Regions from separate parts of the Bacillus sp. FSL R5-0422 genome, predicted to be linked through region 3. Evidence: predicted binding sites of a transcription regulator. Region 3 holds the regulator's gene; each other region holds the start of a gene.
The links. Region 3 encodes CtsR, which represses protease genes until heat stress. Its sites were predicted from a motif close to ATGGTCAATAAAGGTCAAACA; they were not measured.

Region 1 (7,080 bases), 1.2 Mb from region 3:
ACTACTTTAGACATACAGTCATCAGTGATTGCTGAATCAGATTATTTACTTACAACGCCTGAAGAAAACAAAAAAACCCTTTTAGAACACAAGGCTTGGATACAAAAAAGAATAGAGAACGATAACGAAACGTACATAGTTGCTCAAAAAGACGGAAAAGTCATTGGGTTTATAGCATTTGAAAATGGATCAAATAGAAAAAGAACTGCCCACACAGGTTCATTCGGTTTGTTGGTTCATAAGAACTTTAGAGGTTTAGGCGTAGGGGAAGTGTTGCTAACAGCGTTATTAGATTGGGCAGAAAAGAACCCTTCTATCGAAAAGGTTAGTTTAGCCGTATTCTCTACAAATCAAAAAGCTATTTCTTTATACAAAAAGATGGGCTTCAGAGAAGAAGGACGTAAAATAAAAGAATTTAAAATAAGTGAACATGAATACTGGGATGATGTTTTAATGTATAAACTTGTTTAATAGCATAAAAATAAATGCAGAAAAAAGGACATAGCATACAATTTGTTATGTCCTTTTGTTATTATTTCATCTGTATGAGTGTCAGTCTTTTTGCGTATGAAAGGTTTGCATTTCCGCTTTCGTTTTGTACATATCAACTTCCTCTGGGGTGATAACGCCTTTATCGATCAAAAGTGCAATCACTCCAAGCAATGTGGAGGCACTCCATTTATATCGTTCTTTGTTTTGATGTTCGAGCATTTGTAGCTCTTCTTTTAGCTCCATCAGCAGCTTCTCTGTCTTTTCTTCATTGTTTGCCAACTCAAACGCCTCCGTTATTCGTTCATTGCCCCTATTTTATCTCAAAGCAAATAAAATAAGCAAAAAAACACAATCTGCCTTTACAAACATACGTTCTGTCATGTATAATAAATTTACGAGCTGGTAGCCCCCAGCCGTCCTAGCAAGTTCTATTCCCATTTTTATGAGGAGAGCGACATGACTCTTCTCTTTTTTTATCACTTCATTCTGATCCATCCCTTTTAAACCTATAAAAAAAGACATGCATTAGGCATGTCTCAGATTGTTGACAAAGTGCTAAAATGATCTTGATTTTAGCACTTGGTCTTCTTTTCAGCGTGATAGAAAACCTTTGCAGTCATAGGAAGGACGAGTACTGGAGCGGAGCGAATTTGACATTCGTGAGCACCAGCACCGCAGGACTGACAAAGAATGCGAGGGTTTGTCTACACGCTGAAAGACATGTCATTAGGCATGTCTTTTTCTTTATTAGCGATTATCAATCGTTTCAGGATACATATCATGGTTCATCATACGATATGACGCCATTTCTTCATATTTGGTACCAGGTTTTCCATAGTTTGTGTACGGGTCAATTGAAATACCGCCTCTTGGAGTAAATTTGCCCCATACTTCAATGTATCTTGGATCCATCAATTCAATAAGATCGTTCATAATAATATTCATACAATCCTCATGGAAATCACCATGGTTACGGAAGCTGAACAAATACAATTTTAATGATTTACTTTCGACCATGATTTCGTTTGGAATATAGCTGATATAAACTGTCGCAAAATCCGGCTGACCTGTTTGCGGACAAAGTGACGTAAATTCTGGGCAGTTAAATTTCACAAAATAATCTCTATTTGTATGTTTATTAGGAAATGTTTCAAGCACTTGCGGTGCATAATCAAACAAATAATTGGTTCCTTGATTTCCTAGTAAAGTGACGCCTTCTAATTCTTCTGGTTTTCTTGTCGTCATGTCATCTCTTCCTTTCTATACGCCTCGTTTATTTCCCCACAATAATGTGTGAAGCTGCGGCAGAACTCTTACGCGATTTAAGTCTGGGTCTTGCGCTACTTGATCAACAAGCGCTTCATATTTCTTTAATAAATGCGTCAATAAGTACGCATCATCACCTGTTGTCGTGTCATCATTTCCTACTTGCAAATAAAAAGGAAGCTCTGGATATTTCGCATGAACATCCTTTGCATAGGCTAAATCATGATCGTCAAAAATGACGACCTTCAGGCTTGCATGCTCTAATCTATTTCCGTTTTTCAGCTCATCTATGATACGTGTGAGTTTCGCGAAATCTGTTTTCATATTTGAGCTTGGCGGCTTCGGAGAAATCGTTAAATCATCAATTTTCAAAAACCAGTCCTGATACATTGTCCCTTGTGTTTCAAGCGCTGTATCAATTCCTTCTTCGTGAAGCAAATCAATGAGTGATTCCATTTGTTTTAAAAGCGCAGGGTTCCCCCCTGAAATGGTGACATGAGAAAAAGCTTGTCCACCTATTCTTTTTAATTCTTTGAGAATGTCTTCTGCGTGAAGCCACTGAATGTCTTGCTTTGCTGAACCATCCCAAGTAAAGGCGGAATCACACCAGCTGCAAGAGTAGTCACAGCCAGCCGTTCTGACAAACATGGTTTTTTGTCCAATCACCATCCCTTCTCCTTGAATGGTCGGACCAAAGATCTCTAGTACAGGAATCGCCTTAGCCATTGTGCTCAACTCGTTTCGGCCGGTAAATGCAGTAGCTTGTTGGTGTCTCCCTCACAAAGACCTGAACACATACCGGTTTATTTGCTAAAGTCGATAAATAATCTGCGACTTTGTCATGGACTGTCTTTGCCACAACCTCTGTAGTAGGCATCGCGTATGGATTGGTTGATGAGAATTCCTCATGATCATTCAGCAGTGTGTGATCATACTGTCCATGAATAAGTTTTTTCAGTGTACTGAAATTGACAAGGAAACCCGAATCATCTAGTTCATCTCCAGCAATGGTTATATTGATGGTGTACGTATGACCATGTACACGGCTGCAAGCACCTGCATCTTCTCTTGGGATGAAATGGGCAGCTGATATATGCATATCTTTATTCAATTCAAATGAGTATGGATGATTCGTTTGTGGATAGATTTGAGAAAGCATTTATTTTGCCTCCTTCATTTCCATGTACGTGTCATAGCCCTTTTTCCGAAGTTTACACGCAGGACATTCCCCGCAGCCATCAGAAATGATGCCATTATAGCAAGTGAGTGTTTCATTTTTCACAAAATCTAGTGCATTCAGCTCGTCTGCCAATTTCCATGTTTCTGCTTTATTGAGCCACATAAGTGGCGTATGGATGACAAATGGTTTTTCCATCGCCAAATTTACTGTGACATTACATGACTTTACAAACTCGTCACGGCAATCTGGATAGCCGCTAAAGTCTGTCTCGCATACACCTGTGATAATATGTCTTGCTCCGATTTGATATGCAAGAATAGAAGCAAAGGATAAGAACACTAAGTTTCTTCCTGGTACAAACGTGGAAGGCAGCTCTCCTTCTTTTTCTTCAATATCAATGTCATCTCTTGTTAAAGCATTTGGTGCCAGCTGATTCAAAAGTGACATATCTAATAGATGATTCTTCACACCTAACTTATCCGCAATTCTTTTGGCGACATCAATTTCTTCTTGATGACGCTGATTATAATGAAAGGTCACGGTTTCTACCTCTTCGAATTGTTGAAGTGCCCATAATAAACATGTTGTACTGTCTTGTCCCCCGCTAAAGACAACGACTGCTTTTTCATTTTTCATCTTCTGTTCTCCTCCTTTTGCAGATCTATACCATCGTACAAAGCTGCATCTGAAAGGCTCATGAAAACCCCTATTTTTCTCAAAAGAAAAGACACCTTTACATGTGTATGAGGTGTCCCAGCCATAAAAAATAAAAAATGCCACATCCAAGGATACGGCAAGTCCTTAGTTTTTTATAGAGGGTTTTGCTAGAACCTCTCCCGTTTACACGGATTTTTGTTCAATTTTCACAGAGGATAGTGTACCACATATTTGTCATGCAGGCTATCCCTTCTTTACTTATCTAAAGAGGCAGGCACTTTTTTGAGAAAAAGAAAGAGGATAAAAAAGATGCTCACATAGCCAAAAATAGGATAAACCGTTGATATCAATGTACCGTAACCAATTTTACTTATCACATAGCAGCATAAGAGAATAAGGGATATCGTCAAGACACTGTTCATTCGTATATACGCCCTCACTTGTCTCTCAAGTCCATATAAATTGCCTATGACAGATGTAAAAACTTCGCCGAAAATCACAAATAAATAAATGAGGTGTATGGAATTTGCTACTTGATACACGACCTGTGCCATTGGAATATCAAACGCCTCCAGCATATCTAATGAAGAAAGAGATAAAAAGCATACGAATAAAATAACTGTCAGCATGATGCCCCCAAGCACAGCTCCCTTTTTAATCACCGCTTCAGAGGTCATTTCATTTGCGACGGGCACTAAAACGGCTTGAGAAAGTGCCAAATTAAAAGCACCATATGAGATAGCTGATAAAATCCACTCTCCCTCACCCATTTGCAAGGCAAGAACATAACTATCACTACTGCTAAAAACGAATGAATCAAGAAACACGATCAATGAAAAGAAAATAAGCATTGGGACGACGAGAACATTCACACCAAATAATCCTTTTGATCCTTTCAAAAGCACAATCACACTCAGAATGATTGTTAAAAAGATCCCATATTCCTTCGATATGCCAAGCTGCTCTTCAAATATAGCACCTGCGCCAGAAATCATCACTGAAGTGACGCCTAGTAAAATAAAAAACATGACGACATTAATATATCGACTGGCAGCTGCGCCAAATAAAAACCGGTTCATATCTTGATAAGACTCTGCTTCAATTCGTTTCGAAATGAGCATCATTTTTGCCCCAAGTCCAGTAAAAATAGCGCCGCTAATCAAGATTCCGAATAATCCAATCCAGCCAAAACGAACAAAAAATTCTACGATTTCTTTTCCGGTCGCAAACCCAGCTCCAACCACTGTTCCTACATATACAAAGGCAAGCTGAAAAGCGGATTCATTTGAACGTTTCATGTGACCCCTCCGCACCCATCACTTTCGATTGTCTTTTTTTATCCTATGAGACAAGTTCCTTGAAAAGAAGGACAAACCATGATTAAATGCAAAAAAGGATTTTCACCTGCCTTTGAGCAAAACAGTTGAAAGTCAAAATAGGTCAGAGTATACTATAGTCAAAGATGGTCAAACAACAGACCATTTTCTTTAACATTCATTGGTCAAATAAAGTCAAACTTTAAAATATAAGGAGGTCATGGCAAATGCGTTGTCAACATTGTCAAGTAAATGAAGCAACAATTCGCCTGAATATGCAAGTGAATTCATCCCGGAGCCAAATGGTTTTATGTGAAGACTGCTACACCTCTTTGATGGAGCAATCAAAAATGAAAATGGTCGGAGGAAGCTCATTCTTCTCTGAGCAAGCAGGACATACGCAAAACATAGAGCAGCCAAAGCAAAAAGGGTTACTCGATGAACTTGGCCGAAATTTAACAGATGGCGCGAATGCTGGTTTAATTGATCCAGTCATCGGCCGTGATGAAGAAGTCGCAAGAGTCATTGAGATTTTAAATAGAAGAAATAAAAACAATCCCGTCCTCATTGGTGAACCAGGTGTTGGGAAAACAGCGATTGCTGAAGGACTTGCACTGAAAATTGCAAGTGGCCATGTACCAAATAAATTAAAGAACAAACAAATCTATTTATTAGATGTCTCGTCCCTTGTCGCGAACACAGGGATACGTGGTCAATTTGAGGAAAGAATGAAGCAGTTAATTAAAGAACTGCAAAGCCGTAAAAATATTATCTTATTTGTAGATGAAATTCATCTTCTTGTAGGCGCAGGGTCTGCCGAAGGGTCAATGGATGCTGGAAACATCTTAAAACCAGCCCTTGCACGAGGCGAGCTCCAGCTAGTAGGTGCGACGACATTAAAAGAATATCGTCAAATTGAAAAAGATGCCGCACTTGAACGGCGCTTCCAGCCCGTCATTGTAGATGAGCCAACACAAGCTGAAGCAATCGAGATTTTAAAAGGCATTCAAGATAAGTATGAAAGCTACCATGGCATCACCTATTCAGACGAAGCGATTCAAGCGTGTGTTCAATTATCTTCACGGTATATCCAGGACCGTCATTTGCCGGATAAAGCCATTGATTTAATGGATGAAGCAGGTTCAAGGGCGAACCTCTCCATTGATGCAGCAAGTGAAGATGAACTAACAAATCGCCTGAGTGAAATTGCTGCTGAAAAACAGGCTGCTTTAAAAGAAGAACAATACGAAAAAGCAGCAAAGCTTCGAGATGAAGAAGAAGCCATTGAAGCAAGACTTCAAAACAAAACAAATCACAAAGAACATGTCGTCACAGCAGAAGACATTCAAGCCATTGTCGAACAAAAAACAGGCATCCCTGTTGGCAAACTGCAAGCAGACGAACAAACCAAAATGAAAGAAATTGACGTCCGCTTAAAAGCACGAGTGATCGGTCAGGAACATGCGGTTGAAAAAGTAGCGAAAGCTGTGAAGAGAAGTAGAGCCGGCTTAAAATCAAAACATAGACCAACTGGCTCCTTCCTATTCGTTGGACCAACAGGTGTTGGGAAAACCGAATTATCAAAAACGCTAGCTGAAGAATTATTTGGTTCACGCGAGGCGATCATCCGATTAGATATGAGTGAGTACATGGAGAAACACTCAGTATCTAAGCTCATCGGTTCTCCACCTGGTTATGTTGGACATGATGAAGCAGGTCAACTGACAGAAAAAGTGCGCAGAAAACCATACAGCATCATTTTGCTGGATGAAATCGAAAAAGCACACCCTGATGTGCAGCACATGTTCCTTCAAATCATGGAAGATGGCCGGTTAACAGACAGCCAAGGCAGAACTGTCAGCTTTAAAGATACAGTCATCATCATGACAAGTAACGCAGGCAGCACAGATAAAACGGTTAAAGTCGGCTTCCAGTCTGATCAGGAAGAAGCAATCGAGGAACAATCACTCATTGATTCACTCAGCGCCTATTTCAAACCAGAATTCTTGAACCGTTTTGACAGCATCATTCAGTTTGACTCCTTAGATCGAGATGATTTAGTGAAGATTGTAGATCTTCTGCTCAATGAGCTGTCAGCACAATTAAAAGAGCAAAATTTAACAGTCCATGTGACAAAAGAAGCGAAAGAAAAAATTGCAGAACTTGGAT
Region 2 (7,080 bases), 730 kb from region 3:
GGTTCAAAGTATCAGATTGGCGGGCCGACTGGAGCGTTTGTTCCGATTTTATTTGGTATCGTCAGCCAATATGGTATCGAAAACTTACTCATTGCCGGTTTTATGGCAGGGTGTATGCTTGTCTTATTCGGAATATTCAAACTAGGAAAGCTCATGAAATTTATTCCTCGTCCGGTTATCATCGGCTTTACTGCTGGCATTGCTGTCATTATTTTTTCAGGGCAGATTGCCAACTTCCTCGGATTAAAGGGTGTTGAAAAGCATGAAAGCTTTTTCCTTAATATGAGAGAAATTGTGGTCCATCTCGGTACTGCAAACAGTCTTGCCATCCTCACAGCTGTGATTGGGCTCATTGTGATTTTGGCGGCACAAAAATACATTCCAAAAATACCTGGTGCTCTATTAGGTTTATTGGCTTCAACGTTTCTAGCTGTTCTCTTTTTCCAAGGACAAGTTGAAACGATCGGCTCGGCATACGGGGAAATTCCTCGTCAGCTGCCAAGCTTTGCTTTTCCTGAATTAACGATTGAAAAAATGATCTATCTCCTCCCTCCAGCGATTATCATTGCGCTTTTAGGCGGCGTGGAATCAATTTTATCCGCAATGGTCGCAGACAATATGAAAGGCTCAAAGCATGACAGCAATAAAGAGCTTGTCGGGCAAGGAATTGCCAATATGGCGGCACCGTTGTTTGGAGGAATTCCAGCGACTGGGGCGATTGCTCGTACGGCAACAAACATCAAAAATGGCGGAGCAAGCCCGATTTCAGGTGTTGTGCATGGCGTCGTCGTCTTGCTTATCTTAATGCTGTTTGCACCATATGCGTCGATGATTCCACTTGCTGCGATGGCACCGATTTTAATGTTTGTGGCTTGGAATATGAGTGAGAAAAAAGAGTTTATCAATATTGTAAAAGTGAAAAATGCGGATTCCCTTGTACTTGTCGTTACCTTCTTGCTGACGGTCATCGGTGATTTGATAATTGGCGTCACCGCAGGGCTCATTTTAGCCTTTATCGCTTTTATCAAAAAAATGAGCCAGACAACCAGCATTCGTCCAAATGTTGTGGTTCCCCAAATGGAAACGGCAGCTGCTTTAGAAAAACAGACAGACCAGCAAGGCATCAGTATGTACGCCATTGAAGGGCCGCTGTTTTTCGGAACAACAGATTCACTCGAAAATTCAATTTTGGACCATGTTCAGACAAAGCCGAAAACGCTCATTCTGCTCATGAATAAAGTCAATTATATGGACACATCAGCAGAAGCGGTGTTAATGAATATCTCCAATCGGTTAAAGCATCATAATGGTAAGCTGATGATTGTCGGACTTCAATCGCAGCCGAAAGAGCTTTTGCGTCGAACAGGTCTTTTCCATCATATTGGAAAACAGTATTTCTTTGAACGAACTGATGATATTTCACCTCAGCATCTATAAAGATGGAAAAAAGCATGTGACGATGTGGTCACGTGCTTTTCAGTTCTGAAAAACGCTTTGTGAGTTTCTGTTGATGCGAGGAGAAAATCTCTTCTACTGTCACATCATAGAGATCGGCTAAAATAAGTAGATTCCCTAATACATCTCCCATTTCTTCAACGAGTTCTCTCTTCAACTCAGCTGATTTTTGTTTTTGTTCGTCAGGCCGGTCACGTCCGATCTCGATGGCTCTAACAGCGCGCGCGAGTTCGCCTGTTTCTTCCATCAGGAACCCTAACCGGATAAACGGTCCGTATTCTGCCCAATTTCTCTTTTTGTAAAAATCCTTAATCCATTTCTCCATCTCATTTGTTTGCATTCTCTTTAAACAGCTCCTTATATGGTGTGCACCTTTTGATTTTACACTATATATAGATGAAGCAGCTGTTTTTTAAAAAACAATTATAGTAGAATGAGTGGGTGAAGAAATCATAGAGAGAGATGGAGCTGTTTTTGATGAAAACGATTTGTGTGTTTGCTGGTTCGAATCCAGGCGTGAAGGACGTCTACAAAGAAAAGGCTGTAGAGCTAGGGGCTTATATGGCAGAGCAAGACATCCGACTTGTATACGGCGGTTCACGAATTGGATTAATGGGTGCCATTGCAGATGAGGTCTTAAGACATGGCGGGGAAGTCATTGGGGTGATGCCTAAAGGGCTTTTTAGAGGAGAAGTGGTGCATCAAGAGCTGACAGAATTAATCGAAGTAACAGGAATGCACGAACGAAAAGCGAAAATGAGTGAGCTGGCTGATGGATTTATTGCGATGCCAGGCGGCTTTGGTACATATGAAGAATTATTTGAGGTGCTATGCTGGGCTCAAATCGGCATTCACCAAAAGCCAATCGGCTTGTATCAAGTGAATGACTATTTCAATCCGCTTATAGACATGGTGAAGTTTAGTGTACAGGAAGGTTTTTCGAATGAATCACATCTTCAATTGTTACATGCTTCCAGCGAACCGGAGGAATTAATCACACAGATGTCTTCTTATCAAACACCAACTCTTGAGCAGAAATGGACGGAGTTGTCGTAAAGCGTATTTTCAACACAAAAAACCGTCTGTTTAAGGAGCAGACGGTTTATTTTGTCATATTATTTTTGTTCTTCTGTATTACGGGTCAAGACTTTGTCAATGAGTCCGTATTGAAGTGCTTCTTCCGCTGTTTTGAAGTTGTCACGATCTGTATCGCGCTCAATGACTTCAATTGGCTGACCAGTACGTTCAGCAAGTACTTGGTTCAGTTTATCGCGTAAAGAAAGGATTCGTTTTGCCGCAATTTCAATTTCTGTTGCTTGACCTTGGGCACCACCTAGTGGTTGGTGAATCATGACTTCACTGTTTGGAAGGGCATAACGCTTACCTTTTTCACCAGCAGCAAGCAGGAACGCACCCATAGATGCAGCCATACCAATACAAATGGTTGATACCTTTGGTTTAATAAATTGCATCGTATCGTAAATGGCCATACCAGCTGTGATTGAACCGCCAGGGCTGTTAATGTAGATAGAAATATCTTTTTCTGGATCTTCAGCTTCTAAGAAAAGCAGCTGTGACACGATGGAGTTGGCAACATTGTCATCGATCGCAGAACCAAGCATGATAATACGGTCTTTTAAAAGACGAGAATAAATGTCGTAAGCTCTTTCCCCACGATTTGTTTGTTCAATGACTGTAGGTATTAAATTCATAATGTTCCTCCTTCACCTTTTAGGTAAGTATGTAATTCAATGATACATTTTTGGTCAATAAAGGTCAAACAAAACGCAATCAAAAAATTCGACAACCACATGTTATTTTTCCCAAAATTTATTTTCTTAAACCATGGAAAAGTTTTAAAAAAATATGGTAAAACTTTCTGCTATGAGGTAATATTACCTATGTCATCATTATATATAGTCAGAAAGAAGGAAAAAGAGTGGATAATCTTTTGGAGAAAAGTAATTTGACTGATCAACAGCGTATTGTTGTATCAACCGAACTTCAAGCCAAAAAAAAGTCGAAATTAGTTGTATTTATTTTGTGGTGGTTCCTTGGAGCGATTGCCGTTCATCGTTTTTATCTTGATGAAAAGAAAGGCTATGCAGTGACCATGCTTCTACTAGGATGGTTGACATTGTTCATTTGGCCATTTATTGATGGGATCATTTGTCTTGTCAAAACAGTGGATGAAGTAAATGAAAACATAGAACGAAAAATTATTGCATCAGTTAAAAGTGCATAAGTAGCAAAGTCTGCATCTTTTCGGTGCAGGCTTCTTCTTTGAAGACATCAGAATATCATTGCTTTCTTGTAGCATTTCCCTTATAATTTGATATGCTGACGTTCAAAAACATATCGTGCGCTCGTAGCTCAGTTGGATAGAGCGGTGGTTTCCGGTACCACGTCTGCCGGGGGTTCGAATCCCTCCGAGCGCGTACTTGACCTTGTTTACGATGATAAAGGTCTTTCATGAACCCCTCTTCATTTGATGAGGGGTTTTTGTATGTTCAATCGGATTGATCGTTAGTGAAAAAATGATCTTGTAGCAACACAGCAACATCTATCCGAGTATAATAAAATAACCCCCACTCTTAACATAAGAATGGGGGTTATTGCTATAAAGGGGTTACCTGCCTTTTTGGCCTTTCCTGTAAATAGCCGCAGGTATAATTGTAAGAAGAACAATGATAAATCCAATCACGGATACAGTATTTTTTATTGTATTGTCATTCACAGTGAAGTTTGTCACGATCATTGCCGCCAGACAAAGAATGATGATTAAATAACTGTATTTCTCCAAGACTTTCACAAAATATCCCTCCAATATGAATCTATAAAATTGAAACAATTATTATAATATGATATTTTTACCTCATATACAAAAAATAAACAAGAAAGGGGTATATTGGATGACAACTATTTTTCATAAGAAGAGTGTTATATGCTTCATAACAGCTCTTTTCATGTTATTGTCAACGATTTTTACTGCGAATGCAACAGCAATTAGTCCTAATTCAGAAGTGGATGAAGAGTATCAAGAGTTGCTAGAGGTTTTATTGACGATTGAAGCTTTACCTGACAGCGTTATTGCAAAAGGAGATGAAGCCGTAGTTAAATGGTTGAAAGAGAACTCTAATATCCCTCTTCAACGACATGGTGAGGTTGTTACTATGGGTGTAGTTGGTTGTATTTCTGCGGTTGGAACTGCTATTATAACCAATGTTATACCAATAGCAAAAATTGCAAAAGTCAAGTCCGCAATAAAAGCTGCAGGAGGCGCGACAAAATTTGTTAAAACATTGATTCCAGCGTATAAAGCCGCCAGACAGGCGGGGAAAAGTAAGTGGAATGCTGTAAAGGCAGCTGTAAATAAAGCAGCGAAAAATGCTAGTCCTGAAGCAAAAAGAGCACTGCTTGAATTTTTCAATATAGGAAATGTGTATTCAGCGTGCTTTGAATAAATATCAAAACATCAGATCCGATCTCTATTGAAAAAACAGTCTGATGTATTTAAAAAAAATGCTTCTCAAATCGTAATGTGAAAAAGACAAAGTGCTTATTAGGAGACTTTGTCTTTTTTCCTGCCACTTTATCATGAAATACTAGCCATAAGACTCATTTCTTCCCTTTACAGGCGTATTTGTTGAGCCTGCTGGCTGTATATGATTAACATGGAAGAGAATTGACAATGAGGAGGTATTTCTGTGGCGAAGGTTTTATTGATTACATTTCCTGCTGAAGGGCATGTGAATCCTATGTTAGGAATTATCAAAGCATGGGCAGATCGTGGAGATGAAGTGCATGCGGTCACAACGGTACATTATGAAGAACGAATGAAACGCTTAGGCGCTCACGTACATAAACATCCAGACTATATTCGGACATTACACGTGGATGAAGGAAATCTCGATTCCATGCAGCCGTTCTTTCATGCGATGCTGCAAACATCATTTGATATTTTAGAGGTGGTGGAAACACTATCTCAGCAGCATTCATTTGATTTTGTCTATTATGATATGTTTGGGGTAGGGGAGCTTGTTCGAGATTACTTACAAATTCCAGGGATCGGTTCAAACCCATCTTTTGTGCTGCAAGAGGCGCATTTTGATACACCTCTATACAGAAAGGATGAGAAAGCCGATTATCTGTTAGAAAGCATACAAGAGCGTTTTGGCGTTCAGCCAACGCGTTTGATGCAATTCATGAAAAATCGCGGAGAATTGAATATCGTGTATACAAGTGAATATTTTCAGCCGTCTGTCGATGCAGTGAACGATTCATTTGTTTTCATTGGACCGAGCTTTCTAAAAAGGGCAGATCAGCATGATTTCCCGCTGGAAGCTCTTGAGCGAGAAAAAGTTGTCTTTATTTCGATGGGAACTGTTCTTGGAGATACAGAGGCATTTTTTAATATGTGTATTGATGCCTTTGCCGACTTTGATGGAAAAGTGGTACTCGCAACAGGTGAAAAAGTGGATCGGTCTCTCTTAAAAGAAGCACCTTCTCATTTTCTGATCGAGTCTTATGTGCCGCAGCTTGAAGTGCTTGAACTGACAGACGTGTTTGTGACGCATGGCGGAATGAACAGTGTCAATGAAGGCATTCATTATCACGTGCCAATGGTTGTCATTCCGGTCGACAAAGATCAGCCGATGGTCGCACAAAGACTGACCGAGCTATCTGCTGCCCGAGCACTTGATAAAGATCAACTGACAGCAAAGCAGCTAAGAGAAACCGTAGAATCTGTTCTAGGAAGCGACACGTACCGTGCTGGAATTGAAAAAATTGAAGAAAGCTTCCAAACAGCAGGTGGAACCGATAAAGCATTGCGGACGATCGATCAATGGATGCAGACGAAACAGACTCAATTATGAGTCTGTTTTTTTGATGAAAAAAGTGATTGTATTCCCGAATCCTGTATGCTATTATTCAATTCGTAATCATTTCGATTAATAATCGTAATGATTACGATAACTCGAGATTCGGAGGTAGTACATATGAGTGATCAGCCTGTATACATAAAGAAAAAGCAAACCTATGTGACATACACCTTGATGCTTTTTTCAGTCATGGCTTGTTTTTTGTTGGCATCATGTTCTGATAACAAAGCATCTTCCGGTATGAATGACAGAGAAGAAGATGAGCTGGTGTATGCAAGTACAAAAGATATAAGGGATATCAACCCCCATTTATATGGCGGAGAGATGGCCGCTCAAAATATGGTGTTTGAATCGCTTGTCGTCAATACAGAGAAGGGCGTTCAGCCTGCCTTAGCCAAAAGTTGGGACATTTCAAAGGATGGGAGGACCTACACCTTTCACCTTCGAAAAGGCGTGACTTTTTCAGACGGTGAGCCTTTTAATGCAAAGGCAGTGAAAATGAATATGGACGCCGTCGTTAAAAACATTGAAAAGAACGCTTGGCTGAATCTCGTATCCGAAATCAAATCCACAAAGGCGGTGGACGAATATACTTTTATTCTCACATTAAAAGAGCCTTATTATCCTACGTTAGAAGAATTGGGCTTAACACGTCCCTTCCGTTTTATTTCTCCAAAAAGCTTCATTGATGGAACGACTGCAAAAGGAGTTCAAAGCTATGCAGGCACAGGTCCTTATGTGC
Region 3 (7,080 bases):
AGATACACCTGCCGAACGTTCTTCTAAGAAAATTTCGGATGGGTTTAATACTTCCGTGAGCCCTTCCTCTCTCATTTCAAAAATCCCTAGTTCATTCGTCGAGCCAAATCGGTTTTTCACCGCACGTAAGATACGAAACGTATGATGACGCTCGCCTTCAAAATAAAGAACCGTGTCCACCATATGCTCTAAAAGACGTGGGCCTGCGATCGAGCCTTCTTTGGTCACGTGACCAACGATAAAAATTGGAATCCCATTTGTCTTTGCAATCTTCATCAGCTGTGCTGTACATTCTCTCACTTGAGATACAGACCCAGGAGCTGACGTAATATCGCTTTGATAAACGGTTTGAATCGAATCCACCACGACAAAAGCGGGTTTCATCTCTTGTATAGCAGACGTTATATACTCCATATCGGTTTCAGCCAAAACATGTAAAGAGGTGCTTTTTATGCCGAGGCGGTCCGCTCTTAGCTTCGTTTGTTTAATGGACTCCTCACCAGATATGTATAATACATTCTGATTTTTATCTGAGAGCTGTGCTGATACTTGTAATAATAAAGTGGACTTCCCAATCCCAGGATCTCCGCCAATGAGAACAAGAGAGCCTTTGACAATTCCACTTCCTAATACTCGATTAAATTCTTCTAAATTCGTTTTGATTCGGGGTTCATCTGATGTTTCAATTGCAGATATAGGTGAAGGTTTTTGAATGGTTTGAACAGAATGGTTAAAAGCGCTTCGACGGTTTGCTGGCTCTTTACGAACGACCTCTTCTGTCATACTGTTCCACGTGCCGCAGCCTGGACATTTCCCCATCCATTTGGCTGACTCATAACCGCACGATTGGCATATAAATTTTGATTTTGTCTTAGCCATAGATTGAAGAATACAACTCCTTATACTGGTCAGAAAATAAGTAAAGGGAGGCATACAGCTTACTGGTATGCCTCACACTTTTTTCTTACTATATTAGTTCGTAGCAGCCGTCGTTTTTACGACAATTTCTCCATCTTCCACATCTAATACGATTTGTTGACCTTTTTCAATATTACCCTTCAGAAGCTCCTCAGAAAGTCGATCCTCCACATGCTTTTGAATCGCTCTTCTTAACGGACGCGCACCGTACTCAAGGTCTACACCTTCATCGGCAATCTTCGCTTTTGCTGCTTCTGTCAATTCAATTGAAAGGTCTTGTTCTTTTAATCGTTTCGTCAATTGATCAGACATGAGAGACACAATCTCTTTTAGATGTTTCTTTTCAAGTGAATGGAAGACAATGATTTCATCAATACGGTTGATGAATTCTGGTCTGAACGCACGTTTCAACTCGCCCATCACTTTGCCTTTCATATCCTTGTAATTTTGACCTTCATCCTGCACGTTAAAGCCAACATATTTATTTCGCTTCAGTTCACTAGCTCCAACGTTGGATGTCATGATCAAAATCGTATTTCTAAAGTCAACAGTACGCCCTTTAGAATCAGTCAGACGACCATCTTCTAATACTTGAAGTAAGATGTTGAATACATCTGGATGCGCCTTTTCAATCTCGTCTAAAAGCACAACAGAATAAGGTTTTCTTCTCACTTTTTCAGTCAGTTGTCCGCCTTCTTCATAGCCAACATAGCCTGGAGGTGACCCAACAAGTCTAGATGTAGAGTGTTTCTCCATGTATTCTGACATATCAATACGGATCATCGCTTCTTCATCACCGAAAATAGACTCTGCGAGTGCTCTTGCAAGCTCCGTTTTACCAACCCCTGTTGGGCCTAAGAAGATAAATGAGCCGATTGGACGTTTTGGATCTTTTAGACCAGCACGCGCACGTCTCACAGCTTTTGCTACAGCGACAACCGCTTCATCCTGCCCAATTACACGAGAATGGAGTAATTGTTCCATATTTAGAAGCTTATCTGTTTCGGTTTGGGCAATTTTTGAAACAGGCACTCCCGTCCAGCTAGAGACAACCATTGCGATATCATCCACTGATACCTCTGAATTCTCCTGTCCTTGCTTTTCTTTCCAAGATTTCTTTGTGACTTCTACTTTTTCACGCAGACGCTGCTCTGTATCACGAAGAGAAGCTGCTTTTTCAAATTCCTGACTTTGAACAGCCGCATCTTTTTCCTTGCGTACTTCATCCAGCTTTTGCTCTAGTTCTTTTAGGTTAGGCGGTGTTGTGAAAGAACGTAAGCGGACTTTCGAACCTGCCTCATCAATTAAATCAATCGCCTTATCTGGAAGGAAACGATCAGAAATATAACGGTCAGACAGCTTCACTGCCGCCTCAATCGCTTCATCTGTAATGGACACACGGTGATGTGCCTCATAACGATCTCTAAGTCCTCTTAAGATTTGAATACTCTCATCAACTGATGGCTGATCTACTTGAATTGGCTGGAAACGGCGTTCAAGCGCAGCATCCTTTTCAATATATTTACGGTACTCATCTAATGTTGTCGCCCCGATACATTGAAGCTCTCCACGTGCTAAGGATGGTTTTAGAATATTAGATGCGTCAATCGCACCCTCAGCTCCACCAGCACCAATCAGTGTATGAAGCTCATCAATGAAAAGAATGATATTTCCTGCCTGGCGAATTTCGTCCATGACTTTTTTCAAACGATCCTCAAATTCACCACGATATTTTGTCCCCGCGACAACGGTTCCCATATCAAGCGTCATCACTCGTTTATCGCGTAGAATTTCAGGCACTTCATTATGAATAATTTGCTGTGCAAGACCTTCAGCGATGGCTGTTTTACCAACACCAGGCTCACCAATCAGCACAGGGTTGTTTTTTGTTCTTCTGCTTAGAACCTCAATGACACGCTGAATTTCTTTGCTTCGTCCAATGACAGGGTCCAAGCTATCTTCTTTCGCAATCGCTGTTAAATCTCTTGCTAAGCTATCTAATGTTGGTGTATTTGCATTGCTGTTAGAGCCAGCGGCAGATGCACCTGTTTCATTACTGCCAAGCAGCTGCAGGACTTGCTGACGTGCTTTATTTAAGCTCACTCCGAGGTTATTTAAAACGCGGGCTGCTACACCCTCTCCCTCGCGAATAAGACCTAATAGAATATGTTCTGTCCCTACATAGGAATGACCTAGCTTTCTTGCTTCATCCATTGAAAGCTCAGTGACCTTCTTCGCTCTAGGCGTATAATGAGGAATAGCTTGAGACACCTCTTGCCCTCTTCCAATCAAGCTTTCGACTTCTTTTTGGATTTTATCTGAAACAAGGCCCAGTGCTTCTAACGCTTTTGCGGCGATGCCCTCACCCTCACGTACTAGACCAAGTAAAATGTGTTCAGTACCAATGTTCTTATGGCCTAGGCGAATGGCTTCTTCTTGTGCAAGTGCTAATACCTTTTGAGCTCTTTCAGTGAATCTTCCAAACATCATATCGTTTCATCCTCCTGTCCATTCCTATGCATTTCTAAACGCAGTCTTTCTCTAATAATTGCTGCTCTTTTTATGTCTCTTTCATTTGGCTCCAAAGCTCCTCCAGAATATTGTTGAAGAAAGCCAGGCTGTGTCAAAATCATGAGTTCATTCAGTATATTACTTGAAAGCCCCTTAATGATACCTAAATCAATTCCAAGGCGCACATCTGACAGACATTTTGCTGTTTCCTTTGATTCAATCATACGACAATTGGACAAAATCCCTAAGGACCGGTACACTCTGTCCTCAAGTTCAATTTTAGATGTTTGATATAATGCTTTTCGTGCAGATCGCTCTTGTTCAATAAGCTGCGCGGTCACGCTATTTAAATCATCTACAATATCTTCTTCTGATTGACCAAGTGTCATTTGATTTGAAATTTGAAAGATGTTCCCTATTGCTTCGCTGCCTTCACCATAAATTCCTCTGACTACAAGACCTAATTGATTAATCGCAGGAATAATCCGATTCATTTGTCTTGTGAGGGCTAAAGCGGGTAAATGCATCATGACTGATGCCCTAATACCTGTACCTACATTCGTTGGACAGCTTGTTAAGTATCCTCGCTTTTCAGAAAATGCATAATCCACTTGCTCCTCAATCCAGTCATCTATCTGGTTAGCTGCTTTTAATGCATTGGCTAGTTGGAATCCTGGGAATAAGCATTGGATCCGAATATGGTCTTCTTCATTCAGCATCACACTGATTTCCTCATTTTCAGAAAGCAAACAACCGCCAAATCTTGATTCTGCTAAGTTTGGGCTGATCAAATGCTTTTCAACAAGTACCCTCTTTGCTAAAGGCTGCGTTTCATTCATTCGAATTAGAACAAAGTTTCCGATGTCCTTCACTTCCTGGCTAGCAAACTTTTGCTCAAATTGCTGGAGAACAGCTTCAGCCTCTTCTTGAGAAAACTGAGTTGGGAAACGAACATGCTCTAGGTTTCGTGCTAGCCTGATTCGACTACTTAGAACAATGTCACTTTCGGGTCCTTTTTGTTTCATCCATTGACTTAAAGCGTCTTGAATAAAATGCTGGAGTGACATGTTGTTAATCTCCCTCCCTCTGCTGAGATTGCTCATGCTCTAATGCACGAATTTGATCTCGAACTTCCGCTGCTTTTTCAAACTCTTCTTGTTCAATTAACTGCTTCAGTTCTTGCTGCATCAACTCAAGTTTCCGGCGCACATGAAGACTGCCGGCAATCCGTTTAGGCACTTTTCCATTATGGACTGTATTCCCACTATGGACTTTCCGTAAAACAGGGTTCAAATACTGGTCAAACGAACGATAGCATTCTGCACAGCCAAAACGGCCTGTTTTTCTGAATTGTTGAAAGGTTAAGCCACACTTAGGACATTGATCCACTTCTCTTGCTTCTTGAAAAATAGATGATCCCTTATTCGCACTTGTCGTAAAGCTAGGATCAATATTCAATAAACCTGATAATAAGTTGTGAATAGAGAAACCTTGGTTTCCACTCATAGCATATGAATCACTGTTTTCTTTTGCACATTGTTCACATATGTGCATTTCTTGTTTTTCTCCATTTATAACTTTCGTAAAGTGAAAAGTGGCTGGTCTCTCATTGCATTCTTGACAAATCAATCTTTTCACCCGCTTTACTTTAATTTCAAAGCATTTAACATCGCTTTCATCATCCGAGCCCGCAATTCATCACGTTCAGGTAAATCAATGTGCAAAACAGAACGGTCCATGACACTGATCATCATCTTTGCTTCTCTTTCAGATAAAATGTTATTTTCGACAAGACGCATGATGATATGATCAGAGGCAGCCTGTGATAAACGATGATATATTTGGGAAATAATATTGTTCAATAAGTCGACTTCATCATTCATTTTGACTTTAATGATGCGGATATAGCCACCGCCGCCACGCTTACTTTCAACGATGTAGCCTCTCTCGCTCGTAAAGCGTGTATTGATAACATAGTTAATTTGTGAAGGTACGCATTGAAACTTATCTGCAATTTCATTGCGCTTAATTTCTAATATTTCTCGACCATTCTGATCCAAGACTTCTTTCAAATACTGCTCGATGATATCAGAAATATTTTGTGCCACTCCGCCTCCTCCTCCATTGACTTTGACTATATTTGACTTTAATCTTACTATAAATTTTTTCGGTCGATTTTTCAAGATAATCGCTCAACTAAGAATATTATTTCCACATTTATATGGTGTCAAACCTCTTAAAAACACAAAAAAGACCAGTTCCAAATGGAACTGATCCTTATACAAGCTTGGCGGCGTCCTACTCTCACAGGGGGAGACCCCCAACTACCATCGGCGCTGAAGAGCTTAACTTCCGTGTTCGGTATGGGAACGGGTGTGACCTCTTCGCTATCGCCACCAAACCTGATGGAGAGAATGTTCTCTCAAAACTAGATAACAATGTTCAAACTTCACAATAGAATATAGGTTAAGTCCTCGATCTATTAGTATCTGTCAGCTCCACGTGTCACCACGCTTCCACCTCAGACCTATCAACCTGATCATCTTTCAGGGATCTTACTTCCTTGCGGAATGGGAAATCTCATCTTGAGGGGGGCTTCATGCTTAGATGCTTTCAGCACTTATCCCGTCCGCACATAGCTACCCAGCGATGCCCTTGGCAGAACAACTGGTACACCAGCGGTGCGTCCATCCCGGTCCTCTCGTACTAAGGACAGCTCCTCTCAAATTTCCTGCGCCCGCGACGGATAGGGACCGAACTGTCTCACGACGTTCTGAACCCAGCTCGCGTACCGCTTTAATGGGCGAACAGCCCAACCCTTGGGACCGACTACAGCCCCAGGATGCGATGAGCCGACATCGAGGTGCCAAACCTCCCCGTCGATGTGGACTCTTGGGGGAGATAAGCCTGTTATCCCCGGGGTAGCTTTTATCCGTTGAGCGATGGCCCTTCCATGCGGAACCACCGGATCACTAAGCCCGACTTTCGTCCCTGCTCGACTTGTAGGTCTCGCAGTCAAGCTCCCTTGTGCCTTTACACTCTGCGAATGATTTCCAACCATTCTGAGGGAACCTTTGGGCGCCTCCGTTACATTTTAGGAGGCGACCGCCCCAGTCAAACTGCCCACCTGACACTGTCTCCCTGCCCGATAAGGGCAGCGGGTTAGAAGGTCAATACAGCCAGGGTAGTATCCCACCGATGCCTCCACCGAAGCTAGCGCTCCGGTTTCCAAGGCTCCTACCTATCCTGTACAAGCTGTACCAACATTCAATATCAGGCTGCAGTAAAGCTCCACGGGGTCTTTCCGTCCTGTCGCGGGTAACCTGCATCTTCACAGGTACTATAATTTCACCGAGTCTCTCGTTGAGACAGTGCCCAGATCGTTGCGCCTTTCGTGCGGGTCGGAACTTACCCGACAAGGAATTTCGCTACCTTAGGACCGTTATAGTTACGGCCGCCGTTTACTGGGGCTTCAATTCGCACCTTCGCTTACGCTAAGCGCTCCTCTTAACCTTCCAGCACCGGGCAGGCGTCAGCCCCTATACTTCGCCTTACGGCTTCGCAGAGACCTGTGTTTTTGCTAAACAGTCGCCTGGGCCTATTCACTGCGGCTTCTCGGGGCTTTAACACCCTAAGAAGCACCCCTTCTCC

Region 1: a site for CtsR is predicted at 5,048-5,068, ahead of MKX52_RS06385 (ATP-dependent Clp protease ATP-binding subunit). Genes of this name have one in related genera too.
Region 2: a site for CtsR is predicted at 3,218-3,238, ahead of clpP (ATP-dependent Clp endopeptidase proteolytic subunit ClpP). Genes of this name have one in related genera too.

Annotation. Positions count from the first base shown of each region.
Region 1 covers NZ_CP152014.1:1,273,468-1,280,547, reverse strand. Annotated here, with positions in the region: gene MKX52_RS06420 (GNAT family N-acetyltransferase) at 1-471, shown strand, start outside; gene MKX52_RS06415 (hypothetical protein) at 553-771, opposite strand; gene queF (preQ(1) synthase) at 1,240-1,737, opposite strand; gene queE (7-carboxy-7-deazaguanine synthase QueE) at 1,753-2,484, opposite strand; gene queD (6-carboxytetrahydropterin synthase QueD) at 2,477-2,917, opposite strand; gene queC (7-cyano-7-deazaguanine synthase QueC) at 2,918-3,574, opposite strand; PreQ1 riboswitch class I at 3,734-3,778, opposite strand; gene MKX52_RS06390 (hypothetical protein) at 3,850-4,893, opposite strand; gene MKX52_RS06385 (ATP-dependent Clp protease ATP-binding subunit) at 5,139-7,080, shown strand, end outside.
Region 2 covers NZ_CP152014.1:3,017,803-3,024,882, reverse strand. Annotated here, with positions in the region: gene MKX52_RS15585 (SulP family inorganic anion transporter) at 1-1,437, shown strand, start outside; gene MKX52_RS15580 (MazG-like family protein) at 1,466-1,795, opposite strand; gene MKX52_RS15575 (TIGR00730 family Rossman fold protein) at 1,933-2,511, shown strand; gene clpP (ATP-dependent Clp endopeptidase proteolytic subunit ClpP) at 2,571-3,167, opposite strand; gene MKX52_RS15565 (TM2 domain-containing protein) at 3,395-3,700, shown strand; tRNA gene MKX52_RS15560 (tRNA-Arg) at 3,818-3,893, shown strand; gene MKX52_RS15555 (hypothetical protein) at 4,368-4,919, shown strand; gene MKX52_RS15550 (macrolide family glycosyltransferase) at 5,163-6,332, shown strand; gene nikA (nickel ABC transporter substrate-binding protein) at 6,456-7,080, shown strand, end outside.
Region 3 covers NZ_CP152014.1:103,082-110,161, reverse strand. Annotated here, with positions in the region: gene radA (DNA repair protein RadA) at 1-879, opposite strand, end outside; gene clpC (ATP-dependent protease ATP-binding subunit ClpC) at 973-3,408, opposite strand; gene MKX52_RS00580 (protein arginine kinase) at 3,405-4,496, opposite strand; gene MKX52_RS00575 (UvrB/UvrC motif-containing protein) at 4,501-5,058, opposite strand; gene MKX52_RS00570 (CtsR family transcriptional regulator) at 5,073-5,537, opposite strand; rRNA gene rrf (5S ribosomal RNA) at 5,715-5,830, opposite strand; rRNA gene MKX52_RS00560 (23S ribosomal RNA) at 5,892-7,080, opposite strand, start outside.